Regions from separate parts of the Vallitalea guaymasensis genome, predicted to be linked through region 1. Evidence: riboswitches for the same ligand, from Rfam matches in the RefSeq annotation. Region 1 holds a riboswitch; each other region holds the start of a gene.
What was found. Region 1 has a riboswitch for cobalamin ahead of HYG85_RS14490 (cobyric acid synthase). Riboswitches for the same ligand answer to the same signal wherever they lie in the genome.
Positions count from the first base shown of each region.

Region 2: it holds a riboswitch for cobalamin, as region 1 does, so the genes downstream of both, HYG85_RS16010 (ABC transporter substrate-binding protein) here and HYG85_RS14490 (cobyric acid synthase) in region 1, are expected to answer to the same signal.
Region 3: it holds a riboswitch for cobalamin, as region 1 does, so the genes downstream of both, HYG85_RS03265 (hypothetical protein) here and HYG85_RS14490 (cobyric acid synthase) in region 1, are expected to answer to the same signal.
Region 4: it holds a riboswitch for cobalamin, as region 1 does, so the genes downstream of both, HYG85_RS17300 (ABC transporter substrate-binding protein) here and HYG85_RS14490 (cobyric acid synthase) in region 1, are expected to answer to the same signal.

Region 1 is NZ_CP058561.1:3,360,038-3,363,258, reverse strand. Features, by position in the region: gene cbiB (adenosylcobinamide-phosphate synthase CbiB) at 1-323, opposite strand, end outside; gene HYG85_RS14490 (cobyric acid synthase) at 579-2,066, opposite strand; cobalamin riboswitch at 2,268-2,443, opposite strand; gene HYG85_RS14485 (alpha/beta hydrolase) at 2,612-3,221, shown strand, end outside.
Region 2 is NZ_CP058561.1:3,722,417-3,725,637, reverse strand. Features, by position in the region: gene HYG85_RS16015 (FecCD family ABC transporter permease) at 1-261, opposite strand, end outside; gene HYG85_RS16010 (ABC transporter substrate-binding protein) at 374-1,438, opposite strand; cobalamin riboswitch at 1,592-1,764, opposite strand; gene HYG85_RS16005 (replication-associated recombination protein A) at 2,189-3,221, opposite strand, start outside.
Region 3 is NZ_CP058561.1:726,490-729,710, reverse strand. Features, by position in the region: gene nikA (nickel ABC transporter substrate-binding protein) at 1-881, shown strand, start outside; cobalamin riboswitch at 1,265-1,413, shown strand; gene HYG85_RS03265 (hypothetical protein) at 1,579-3,221, shown strand, end outside.
Region 4 is NZ_CP058561.1:4,042,485-4,045,705, forward strand. Features, by position in the region: gene HYG85_RS17295 (FecCD family ABC transporter permease) at 1-494, opposite strand, end outside; gene HYG85_RS17300 (ABC transporter substrate-binding protein) at 494-1,591, opposite strand; cobalamin riboswitch at 1,815-2,020, opposite strand; cobalamin riboswitch at 2,255-2,401, shown strand; gene HYG85_RS17305 (sirohydrochlorin cobaltochelatase) at 2,546-3,221, shown strand, end outside.

The DNA of each region.
Region 1 (3,221 bases):
TTCCAAACTTTCAAAACTTCATCCTTCAAACATTTAGCTGCTAATGATGTATAGAGGAGATAAGTTGTAACAATATCTCTAACATAAGGATGTATTTTACCGCAAGCAAATAATAGAAGAGTAATCATAGATACAGTTATTCCTATTGTTGCAAAAAGCAAGATGAAGCCACCTGCTTTTAGAGGTATTTTGCTTTTTCTTATAGTTTTTTCTAGTTTGCTTATTAGTTTTCCTATGTAGATGATAGGATGGGGTATGTTTAGTGGATCCCCGAAAATCCTGTCAAGTATTAGGGCAATACATGTTATTATAATAACTTTCAATGATAACACCTCTTAGATGTAATTTTTTAGCTAACATATTAATGGGGGTCAGGGTAAAGTGTTATAATCACTTGCCTTACCCTGAGAAGCGGTCGGTCTGCGTGATTATAACACTTTACCCTTCTACCCGTAATTGTAGTGTTAGATATATTTATAAATTAAGTAAAATATATTGAACTTGTTAAAATGGTTTATAGCTGTTTAAGTTCAATATGTATAATTAGTTTTGTTTGTCAACTTCTTTTTTTATTGGAACTAATTGTTGTAAATAATGTCTTTTATTTTTTCTAGGTCGATATGTTTACGTACTAGATTTGCTAGTTTATCGTATTCCATGTCTTTTAATTTTGCGTAGTCTATGTTGTTGTTGCAATCTAGTCCTTTTTTCTTTCTTATGTTATCGAGTATTTGTTTTCTTAGTTCATCGTTATCGAATATTCCGTGTAGATATGTTCCGAAAACATTTTTCTTGGCGTTGATGGCTCCGTCTAATCTGTTATCTTGTAGTTTGATTAGGGGAGTACTTTCGCCCATTAGGTAAGTTTTACCCATGTGGATTTCGTATCCGTTTACTTTTAGGTTACAGGATTTTTTTGCGAAGGGGATTTCCAGCATTATGTTTCCTGTTATTTGGGTTGTTTGTTTGATTTCTTCCATTTCTGTTTTTATTTCTAATAGACCTAGACCATTTATACTGTTCATGACAGTTTCTACGCCTTTTTCGTCGGTTATAGTTTCTCCGAGCATTTGATAGCCTCCGCATATACCAATTATGGGGATATCATTTCTGTGGGCTCTATAGATACCTGCTTTTAGGGATGAATTGTGTATGTATTCCATATCTTTTAGGGTATTTTTACTGCCTGGTATGACTAATAGGTCTATGCCTTCAAAGTCTTCGTTTTCTTTTATGTATCTTACGGATACTCCTTCTTCTAATTCAAAGACAGTGAAATCTGTGAAATTGGACATGTATGGTAAACGGAGAACTCCAATTATGATGTCTCCTTCTGCTTTTCTATCAAATCTTTCTGTAACGCTGTCTTCATCATCTATTTTTAATGGTTCAAAGGGAATTACTCCTAGACATGGTATTTGTAGTTTTTCGTAGAACATATCTATGCCTGGCTGGAGAATTTTCTCGTCTCCTCTGAATTTATTTATTATGTATCCTTTGATTCTTTTTCTTTCTTCTGGTTCAAGGAGCATGACTGTTCCATAGATTGAGGCAAATACTCCACCTTTATCAATGTCACCAATAAGTATTACTGGAGCGTCTACCATCTCAGCCATACCCATGTTGACTATATCATTTTCCCTAAGATTAATTTCTGCTGGACTTCCTGCTCCTTCTAATACAATGACATCATACTTGGATTGTAACTTGTTGTAAGCTTCTACTATATGGTCTTTTAATCCTGCTTTTGTGCCGAAGTAATCTTTTGCGCACATATTCTTGAATATCTTACCATTCAATATTACTTGACTTCCAACATCACTTGTTGGTTTTAGTAGGATTGGATTCATTTCGACAGTAGGTTTTATACGAGCGGCTTCAGCTTGTACAACTTGGGCTCTGCCCATTTCGTTCCCATCTTCTGTTACAAAAGAATTTAGCGCCATATTTTGTGATTTGAATGGAGCTACACTAATTCCATCATCATTTAAAATTCTGCACAAAGCAGCAGTAAGTATACTTTTACCAACGGTAGAAGCTGTTCCCTGAAACATAATATTATTCATTTTATCACTCCATTTTTTTATGCTAGATGCATTTTTATTAGTACTTTCTAATCTTTATCAAGTTATTGGTTGTAATAAGGAACTTACAATATTTTTTGCTCTAATGGGGGATAATGTTTGCAGAAATGTTTAAAGAATTAATATATGTACCATAAATATACATTAAAACAAACCCATATCTCCACACGCAATCTGGATTTAATATACATAGTAATCCATGTAAGTATCCTGACTTATACATAAGCCTAATGCAATGCCTTCCCAAATGCTGATTCAGTGGCTTTTATTGCATTAGTAGTAAATACAGTAGCGGTGGCTGTACTGGATTTTCACCAGTTTCCTTATAAATATAGATTACTTAACTCACTTTTACATATTATAAATAATATTGGTGAGCATATATTAAATTATATATATGAAATCATTATATTCTATAACAAATATAAAATCAATAACTTGACACAAATAAGTTTTTGGATTATACTCAAGTTAATTATTTAGATGTTTGTCTAATAATCTAATAAGTATATAAGGAGTGATTTAATATGAAAAGATTTATTATTTCATTAACAATAATTGCAATGATATTAGTTGGTTGTAAAGGGACTGAACAACAAAATAATGAAGATGCCCAAAACGTGATTAATGATGAACAAGAAGCAAAAGATGATACTACTGATGAAGGTCAATCAGATAATGATGTATTGGTAGATGGCACTGAAGAAGAAATTGCTACAAGCCTGAATAAAGCTTTTATGGATAAAAATTTTGAATTCGTTAGTAACAACTTTAATTATTCTGCTCAATTGAAACAAATGGTTAATGTAAAAATGCTAAAATCAGCAGACAGCCAGATTAATAATTTAGCTGGTGAATTTGAAAAAGTATTATCTACACAAGTAGTGGAACAAGATAATAATAAAATAGTTATTATAACAAATAAGTATAGTAAATCTAATATCAACTGTACTGTATCATTTAATAAAGATAAGGTTATTGAAGGTTTTTCCTTGACACCAGCTCAAGATGTAGAAGAAGTAAGTGTTCCTGAGAATGTTAAAGAAATAGCTGTTGAATTTGGTGAAGAAGAGTATAGACTACCTGGATTGTTAACTATTCCAAAAGATAAAGATGAATATCCTGTCGTTATTCTTG
Region 2 (3,221 bases), 360 kb from region 1:
ACATCCAACTACAGCTAATGCTCCTCCAGTAAATAATGCAAGTATTATTCTAGGCAACCTTAAGTCAGCTATTATTTTTATATGTGATTCCTTAATACCATCAAGGGAAATCAAATCATTTATTAATGGAATTTTACTTAATAATATTTTGCTGCTGTCAACAAAATCTATTCTGACAGAACCAAATCCACATGCAATAATAATTACTGCTATAAGTACTAATAAACTTATTATAATATTACTTTTTCTAAATATCTTCATAGTCTTAACCTGCTTTACTTTAGTATGTCATTTCTATTTATAACACAGTAAGTCTATGCTTATATTTAACATAGACTTACTTAAAGTATACTATAATTCTAATCTATTTACATTATTTAATAGCATCTGGATGAATTATCTTAACTAAATTAGTCAATCCATCAACTATTCTAGGTCCTTGTCTAAAGAATAGATTTTCATCAATTTCGTATAATTTTCCTTCTTTGACAGCAGTTAAATCCTTATATCCTTCTAATGATTCTAACGTAGTTTTAGAATCATACTTATCTGAACATATGACAATCTCAGGGTCTTTATCAACTATCTGCTCAATACTATATGCCCAACCTGTAGCATCTTTCGCTATATTGTCAGCTCCAGCCAAAGCCATGGCTTCACTTAAGAAGGTATCTCCAGTAGCTGTAAAATCTCCACCTTCTCCATATCCTACTACAAAATATGTTGTTGGTTTTTCTTTTCCTTCTATTGCTTTTTGGATTTCTCCTACTTTATCTTTCATACTAGTTACTAATTCATTTGCTTCTTGTTTTTTATTAATAACTTCACCAAGTGTACTTATATAACCGTATATTCCTTCAAAGCTTTCATTCCAAGAAAGTGATAAAACAGTGATACCTTGTTCTTGTAACTTAGCTACAGCATCATCTTTTACATGAGCAGATGTAACTACAATATCAGGATTAAGGTCTACTATTTTCTCAATATTAAATTCTTGTAAACCACCAATTGATTCTATATTCGCTACTTCACTTGGATAGTCACAAAAATCTGTTCTACCAATTATTTTGTCTCCTGCTCCTAGAGCAAATATTGTTTCTGTAAATTCTGGTGAAATTGAAACTACAGTTTTTGGTTCTTTTTCAATTGTTATTTCCTTACCATACTTATCTGTTATTGTTAATGGATATATATCTGATTCGCTACTAGTATCTTTTTCCTCTTCATTACTAGTGGTTTCATCTTTCTTATCATTAGTATCCTTATCTTCATTAGTATCTTTGTCTTCATCAGTCTTTGATGTATCATCTTTTTCTACTTGATTCTCTTGATTGTATGTATCATCCTTTGGTGTCTTCTTGCCGCCACAAGCAGCTAAACTAAAAACGAGTACTGAAATTAACATAGTTGTCAGTAACAGCTTTAATAATTTTTTCATCCTTTAAACCTCCATAATATCTTCTTTAATAAGAAAAGTGATTGACACTCGGTATACTCATGTAGCATTTTCCATTTATAAGCAACAAAAAACTGTGCTAAGGCACAGTCAGATTACAAATAAATATGTGAATCTACACTCTCCCACCGAAAGCTTAAAACTTATAAAAAGGCAGGTCTCCTGGCTTATGGCTTAACTTACTCTCTAGTCTTCTCAGTTTCCCAATGACATTTTAGATTTCATACCATTTACAGTAGCGGGGGCTGCAGTGGCATTTAACCACTTTCCCTTTTAACTCAACGAGTACCTTTTCATCTATTAAATTTTAGTATCTTATGTTATATATAAATATATCCAAAGATAGTTTTATTATATACTTTAATATAAATATGTCAAGATAAAACTAGTTATTTAAGTTTTCCATTTTTTATCTAGATTAGATTATATTGCAAGTAAGTCAGAAATAGTGTTTTGTTCTGACTTGGTTATTGCAAAATAGTATATGTATATGTTACGCCAGCTACTTGCTCGTCCTGAGCTCAACGAATAATAATGGACATCGAGTCCATTATTATTCCTGACAGTCCAGTAGGGCTGTCAGATTAAAGCTGGGTTCGGCGTCCTGCCTCACAACTCCACATATACATATACTATTTTGCTTCCTAGCATCTACAATATAATCACAAAACACTTTTTTTCTAATTAACATAACTAACGGCTATAAATGTTTTTTTTAAAAATGTACTAAAACTATTTAACCTTCCCCTTTATATTGTTGAAATGCTCTACAATTTTCTTTTCATACCCTTGTTCGGTAGGGTTATAATATATCTCATCAACAAGTTCATCTGGTAAATATTGTTGTTCTACGTAGTGATTTTCATAGTCATGGGCATATTTATATCCTGTTCCGTGACCTAGTTTTTTTGCACCACTATAATGGCTGTCTTTGAGATAAGATGGTATTGTGGTAATCTGAATTCTTTTCACATCTTCCAATGCTTTATCAATAGCTACGTAGGCAGCATTGCTTTTTGGGGCGCATGCAACATAAGTAGCTGCCTGGGATAATATTATCCTACCTTCAGGCATACCTATGAAATTAACTGCATCAGCGGCAGCCATTGCAACTTGTATCGCCATAGGATCAGCATTTCCTACATCCTCGGCAGCACATATAACGATTCTTCGCGCTATGAATTTGGGATCTTCTCCTGCATAAATCATTCTAGCAAGATAATAGACTGCTGCATTTGGATCTGAACCTCTCATACTTTTTATGAAAGCTGATATGGTATCATAATGATTATCTCCGTTTTTATCATAATTGATAACTCTTTTTTGTATACATTCAGATGCTACATCTATATCTATGTTGATTATTCCATCTTCATCTGGTTCAGTGGTAAGAACCCCTAGTTCAATGGCATTAAGAGCGGCTCTTGCATCTCCATTGGCTCTATCGGACAAGAACTCTATGGCTTCTTCATTGATCTTGGCATTAAAAGTGCCTAATCCTTTTTCTTTATCCTCAATGGCTCTCATTATGAGCTTTCGAATATCTTTGTTTTCCAAAGGCTTTAGTTCAAAGACTCTAGACCTGGATACTAGCGCACTGTTTACCTCAAAATAAGGATTCTCTGTAGTAGCACCGATAAGTGTTACGGTACCATCTTCAACATATGGCAGAAGGGCGTCCTGCTGTGCTTTATTGAATCTATGAATCTCATCAATGAACAGGATAGTGCTTCCCAGCGTCATACCAAGTCTGTTCTTAGCTTCA
Region 3 (3,221 bases), 2.6 Mb from region 1:
TTATGGCATTACAAAGTGGTGATGTTGACCTTATATATGGTGCAAAACAATTATCATATGAAGCTTATGCACAGTTTACTGATAACAAAAAGATTGGAACAGCTTGCTCAGAAAGTGAATCAGAAACTAGAAGTATCTTAATGAATACAGCTAATGAAGTATTAAAAGATATGGATGTAAGAAAAGCCATATTATGTGGAGTTAATAAAAAAGTTATTATAGGAACAGTTCTATTAGATATAGAAAACAAAGCGGATACAATATTAAATCCATCATTAACTTACTGTGATGTAGAAGTGGAACCTTACGAATATAATAAAGAAGAAGCTTGTAAGATCTTAGATGAAGCAGGATGGACATTACCAGAAGGTAAAACAATCAGAGAGAAAGATGGTAATAAGCTTTCATTAAATCTTATGTATGTAACAGGTAGAGGTGCAGAAGAAAGTATTGCTCAAGTTTTTGCTTCTCAAATGAAAGAGATAGGTATTGATGTAAAATTAGATGGTGTTGAGTTAATGGTTTGGGGTTCAAGAGGATTTGAAGGTGATTTTGATCTTTCTTTCAATGCAACTTATGCAGCTCCATATGATCCACATACATATATCGGTGGTATGATGAGTTATAGTCTAGACAATCCTGCACAGCAAGGGTTAGATAATAAAAAGGATTTAGATGAAAAAATATTAAAGCTATTCTCTATAAATGATGAAAAAGAAATTAAGAATTGTTATGATAGTATTTTAAAACAATTACATGAAAGTGCAATGTACATACCAATATCATATCAAAAGCAAATAGCATTATATAATAAAGACGTTATATCAACTGTAGAATTTCCTAGTATACCTGGTCAATTGGATATGATGTTAATAAAGTAATGTTAGGTGATAAGTAGAAAATATGAATGTATATAATTCGTACAATGTAATATAAAATAAGGTCATTGGAAATCTAAGTTTTCAATGACCTTATTTTAAGTTATAAACATAATATGGTTTATAAAAATATACTAGAATAGTATATAAATTAATATTTATCTGTTATTTTTTAATAGTTAAAATATATTATAATAACTATTTACATTAATCAAACAAAATGTTACAATGTAGCTGTCGAGAAAGAGAAAATATTATTTTGCTTTTTCTTGGACCTAATAGTATATGTATCAAGTGTACTACTGTAGGTATTTACAAAAAAATTTAATAAAGGCAGTTTGAGAGGAAGGTCACAATAATTAGTTGTGAGTGAATATTAAATATTCTTCGGTGAAAATCCGACACTGTCTCAGCAACCGTAATGTCAACGAAAGGACAATATACCACTGAGAATTCCATTTTAGTTGTGGAATAATCGGGAAGGTGTCTTAGTAGGAAAACCACACTGTAAGTGGCAAATGGCTAAGTCGGGATATTCTCACTCTGTTTGTTAAAATGTAATGCAAATCCCTGAGGTTGGAAGGCATAAATAGGTGGAATCTTTATGTTCTAAACCAAGTATGTCAGGGCGCTCTTAGGAGTGTCCTTTTTAGTGCACGGAACATATGACTAAGTAAACAAAATTCGAGGAGGAAAGAAAATGATTTTATCAAGAAGCAAAAGAAAAAGTTGTGCAATCTTACTTGCAGTGGCAATGATTCTTACAATGATGCCTCTTACTGCAAAAGCAGCAGCACCTACAAATGTAGAAGTTTATTTATCAGGTGCAACAAATCCAAATCCTACAGTAAATACACAAGACGGAGACACAGTAGAAAGTATATATACTCGTATTACAGGTCAAAGCTATCCATGGACAGTATTATATGAGATTAATGGAAAAATGGGAGCTGTAGCACCTGGCAGTTGTATTGTTCCAGACAATGCATATATACAGTATTACACTATTAACAACTATCAGACAGATGTACTAGCTACAATTAGTGATTATAGTTTAATAATTGCAGATGGTAAAATTAAGGTTCTAAATGGTAAAGAATATACTTGGAAAGGACTAGAAAAAAGTATTAACATGTGTGTACCATTTGTTAGAAATGCAAATGTAACAGTTAATCCTAAGAATTTAAGTACTCCATTAACAACACCAGTAAAGCTATCAGATTATGCTGGTATTGAAATGAAAAGTACTGGCGGTATTAGTACATATATGCCTATAGAAGTTGTAGCTGATTATGATGCTTATACAACAGAGCTAAATGAAGGATTAGAAAAAGTCATAGCTATAGCTGATTCCTTTGGTATCAATACAAGTAGCGCAGTAAATGCACTAAATGGTTCAGATAATGCTGTGAAAGCTACTGAAAAAGTAGCTCTGGGAGAAACTATCATTAATGCTTCTATCAATAATGATATTCTTCTTAGTAAAGTAACTTTTAATGAAAGTGTAGCAGTATCTGCTCCTTTTGATCCTTATGTACCAAGCTATACTTTGATATCAACTACAGGTAGTGATATTGTTCCAGCTACTTTCATTATAGAACCTGTTGCTATGGCAAGTGATGCAACAGTAACTTATAGTACTACTGATTCCAATATTTCATTTGCAGGTAATGTAATTTCTGCAAGTACAGCAGGAAATCACAGTTTCTCGATTAAAGTTGCAAAAAATGGTGCAGAGAGAATATACGATTTTGCCTTCACTTGTGATGCTCCTATCGTTGCAGGAGATCCATCTGTTTACGCATTTTTACCTGCTCCTGGTCAGTTTACTAATGAAGGTGTGACTGTTGGTGGATGGGGAGACATCTATCTTTCAGGTACAGATGGTATTAAATTAATGGCAGATAATGTTTCATCTACAGGTGTATCACTAGGATATTTTGGTGGATATACAGTATTTGATATGAAAAATATTGATAACGACCCTAATAATAAATATGGTGTGGATTTTATAGTATATGGTAATGCTTTCTGGAATAACTCTGAACCAGGTTGTATTCAAGTAGCACAAGCTGATAGTCAGGGAAATCCTGATACTTGGTATGATATTGCAGGTTCATTATATTATGAAAATACTACTAAAAAGAACTTTAGTTTAACTTATGAAAATCCTAATCCTAATGATAATACAAAATATACAGAAGCAGGAAATAATCTTGGGAAATTAGATTCTATTAATTATACTGGTAGTGCAACTGGAACAATCACAAAAAATACTTTCCATAATCACAGCTGGTTCCCACTTAATTGTAACTACTTTACAGGAAGAAACGGTAACCCTGC
Region 4 (3,221 bases), 680 kb from region 1:
ATCCAAGCTCCCAAGAATGAGGATACTGCTATACCTGCTAATATCATTCTAAGTGGTTTAATACCATTCTTCCAAGATAGTATGTATATAAGCATAGTTGTAAATAATGCAAATGCAAAAGCAATTGGTGTAACAAGGAAATCATAGTCAGGAAAGACTACTAGAATAAAGACTGCGCCCAATCCTGCCCCAGAGGATACACCAATAGTATTAGGTGAGGCTAGGGGGTTTCTCATTACCCCCTGCAAAATGCCTCCAGCCAAAGACAAACATATACCAACAGTTCCAGCTACAAGTGACCTTGGAACTCTTACTTTCCATATGATATTTCTATTGACACCTGTTTCATCAATAAATATAGCTTTTAATATTTCTGGAACTGATATCTTAAAAGCACCTAAACTAATACTGAAAAGAAATGATATGAAAGTAATAATTAGCAAAATTATTAGTACGGTAATCTTATAAGAATGTCTGTTTTTTAAATCGTTCATTATTTAAATACCTGAGGATATAATATTTTAGCTAAATATTCAAATGCTTCAGGATATCTTGCATTAGGCTTGTAATGGAATAAATCTGATGGAAGATAGTGTACATTACCTTCTTTTACTGCTGTAAGTGTAGCCCATGCTTCATTTGATTCTAAGTCATCATTTATACGAGTTTTAACTTTTTCAAGATCCCCCATAGTAACAACTAATATTACATCAGGGTCTTTTTCAAGGATTTTTTCCAAACTAAAATCTACTTTTGAACTATTTTCAACTGGTGAGTCAGTAATTATATTGTTAGCTCCAAGCATCTCTAGCATGTTTCCTACTAGACCTGTTGAAAGTTCTGCTTTTACATATTTTGTAGAACCGAATAAAATAAATACATCAGGTTGCTCTTCTTTTTTAGCTTTTTCACAGATTTTATTTACATTTTCCTTGAGAGCTTTTACTTCTGAATCGTAAATATCATCTCTACCAGTGATTTTTGTAAATAATCTTAGTGCATCATTAAATCTTTCGTAAGGATTATTACTAACATCGACATATGCACATTCTATATTATTGCTTTTTAATATATCTTCCATTTCTACGTGTTGACTTCTAGTAGAACTTAGTATAACTAGGTCAGGTTCTAGAGATAATACTTTTTCAACACTAGGTGCGTTTACTTTACCAACTTGTTCAATATCTTTAGCGGCTTCTGGAACATTAGTTGAACCGCTTACTCTAGCAATGGCTTCTCCACCTGCTAGATACCAGATATCAAGAATAGAATTCATAAGTACAACAACTTTTTTTGGATTTTTAGTGATTGTTTGTTCATTACCCATTGGGTTTAAATATGTAATAGTTGTGTCAGTATCTTTGATTATGAATTCTGGTAATTCTTCTGAATTTTTATTGACAGAGTCTTTTCCTGAATTATCTTTTGTTGTTTCTGAATCTTTTTCTGTATCCTTATTTTCATCAGTTGTTTTTTCAGTGCTGTCTGGAGTAACAGTAGTTTTTGATGAATCCTGTTTTGAACATCCACTGAATGAAGTAACGGTCAATATAAAAATCAATAAAATAGCAACACGTTTCATATTTTTCATTATTAAGTCCTCCTAGAAAATCTTTTAATAGTAGCTTGTATTAATTCAATAGTTTTGAAGGTTTATCTTCCATGAAAATAAGAATAGCTAACGGTTTGTAGAGATAGTAAAAAATAAAAAAACTTACAACTATCAGTTGTAAGTTATATTAACGAATTAAATAATTTATAATAAGATAAATTTATTAATCAATTAATGTAATCGTATCTTCCCACCGAAGTTAGTTACATGGATTTTAAAGGCAGGTTTCCTGACTCGTAGCTCAATTTACTCTCTTAATCTTCCCAGTTTCCCAGTGATATATCTAAGATTTCATCCCTACTTACAGTAGCGGGGGCTGTAGAGGATTCACACCTCATTCCCTATTATCTTTTAATGTTGGACTTTGTTTGAACAACATTATAAAGCACCCTTAAATAACTATTAAATTTTAAAGAAATAGTATCATAGTTTTGTAGTAATGTCAATGTGATTTAGAGTTGTAATGCATTATAAAAATAAAATTATGTTGTGCAGGTAAGTCAGAAAAATTATTTTGTTCGGACGTGGTATTTGCAAAATAGTATATGTTATTTTCTTCTAAAATAGAATGATACATTAATGATGTTTTATTGACATGAAGCTACAGATGATTTATTATTAGATTAAATTGAATAATGATTAGATAGCGATGTATGTTTGAGGATATTTTGGATATCTTCAAAGGGAATCAGGTTGGAATCCTGAACGGTCACGCCACTGTGTAAATGATTTCTGTTATATTATGGAAGTTATTGAAGTCAGAGTACCTATTTAATCTTATACACTTACGTTATTTTACGTAAAAACTTTGCGAGGGACAGAGGGTGTAACTATTTATTATATTATTAATAAATATTGTATATCATGCTCTTATCTCGTTGTAGGTAAGAGTTTTTTATTATATTTAAGTTGAATTAAAAGGAGGAAGTTGTTGTGGAGAAGAAAAAAGCGATATTGGTTGCGAGTTTTGGAAGTAGTTATGAAAATGCAAGAAAAGAGCAGATAGAACCTATAGAAAAGTTGATAGAAAATACTTTTACTGATTATAAGGTGGTACGTGCATTTACATCCAATATGATAATTAGAAAGTTGAAAAAAGAAGGTATTCATATTGATACACCAGATGAAGCTTTGAAAAAATTAATTGAAGAATTTGAACATATAATTGTTCAACCAACCCATATAATACCAGGTTTTGAATATGATAAGATAAGAACTATAGTAAGTAGGATGAATCATAACAAGAATGTACATATTTCACTTTCACAACCATTATTATATCATAAAAATGATTATAGAGCGGTTATAGAAGCATTAAAGACTTATATTCCTAAGGTAGAACCTAATGAAGCGGTTGTATTACTGGGTCATGGTACAGAGCATTATGCTAATACCAGTTATTACTATATGCAATATCTTCTTGAAAATGAGGATTTACCAGTATTTATGGGGACTATAGAAGATGGTATAGAACCAGTTATAAAAAGGTTGAAAAAGGGTAAATACAGTAAAGCTGTTCTAATGCCGTTCTTGGTTGTTGCAGGAGATCATGCACACAATGATATGGCAGGTGACGAGGAAGATTCATGGAAGAATATATTAATTGCTA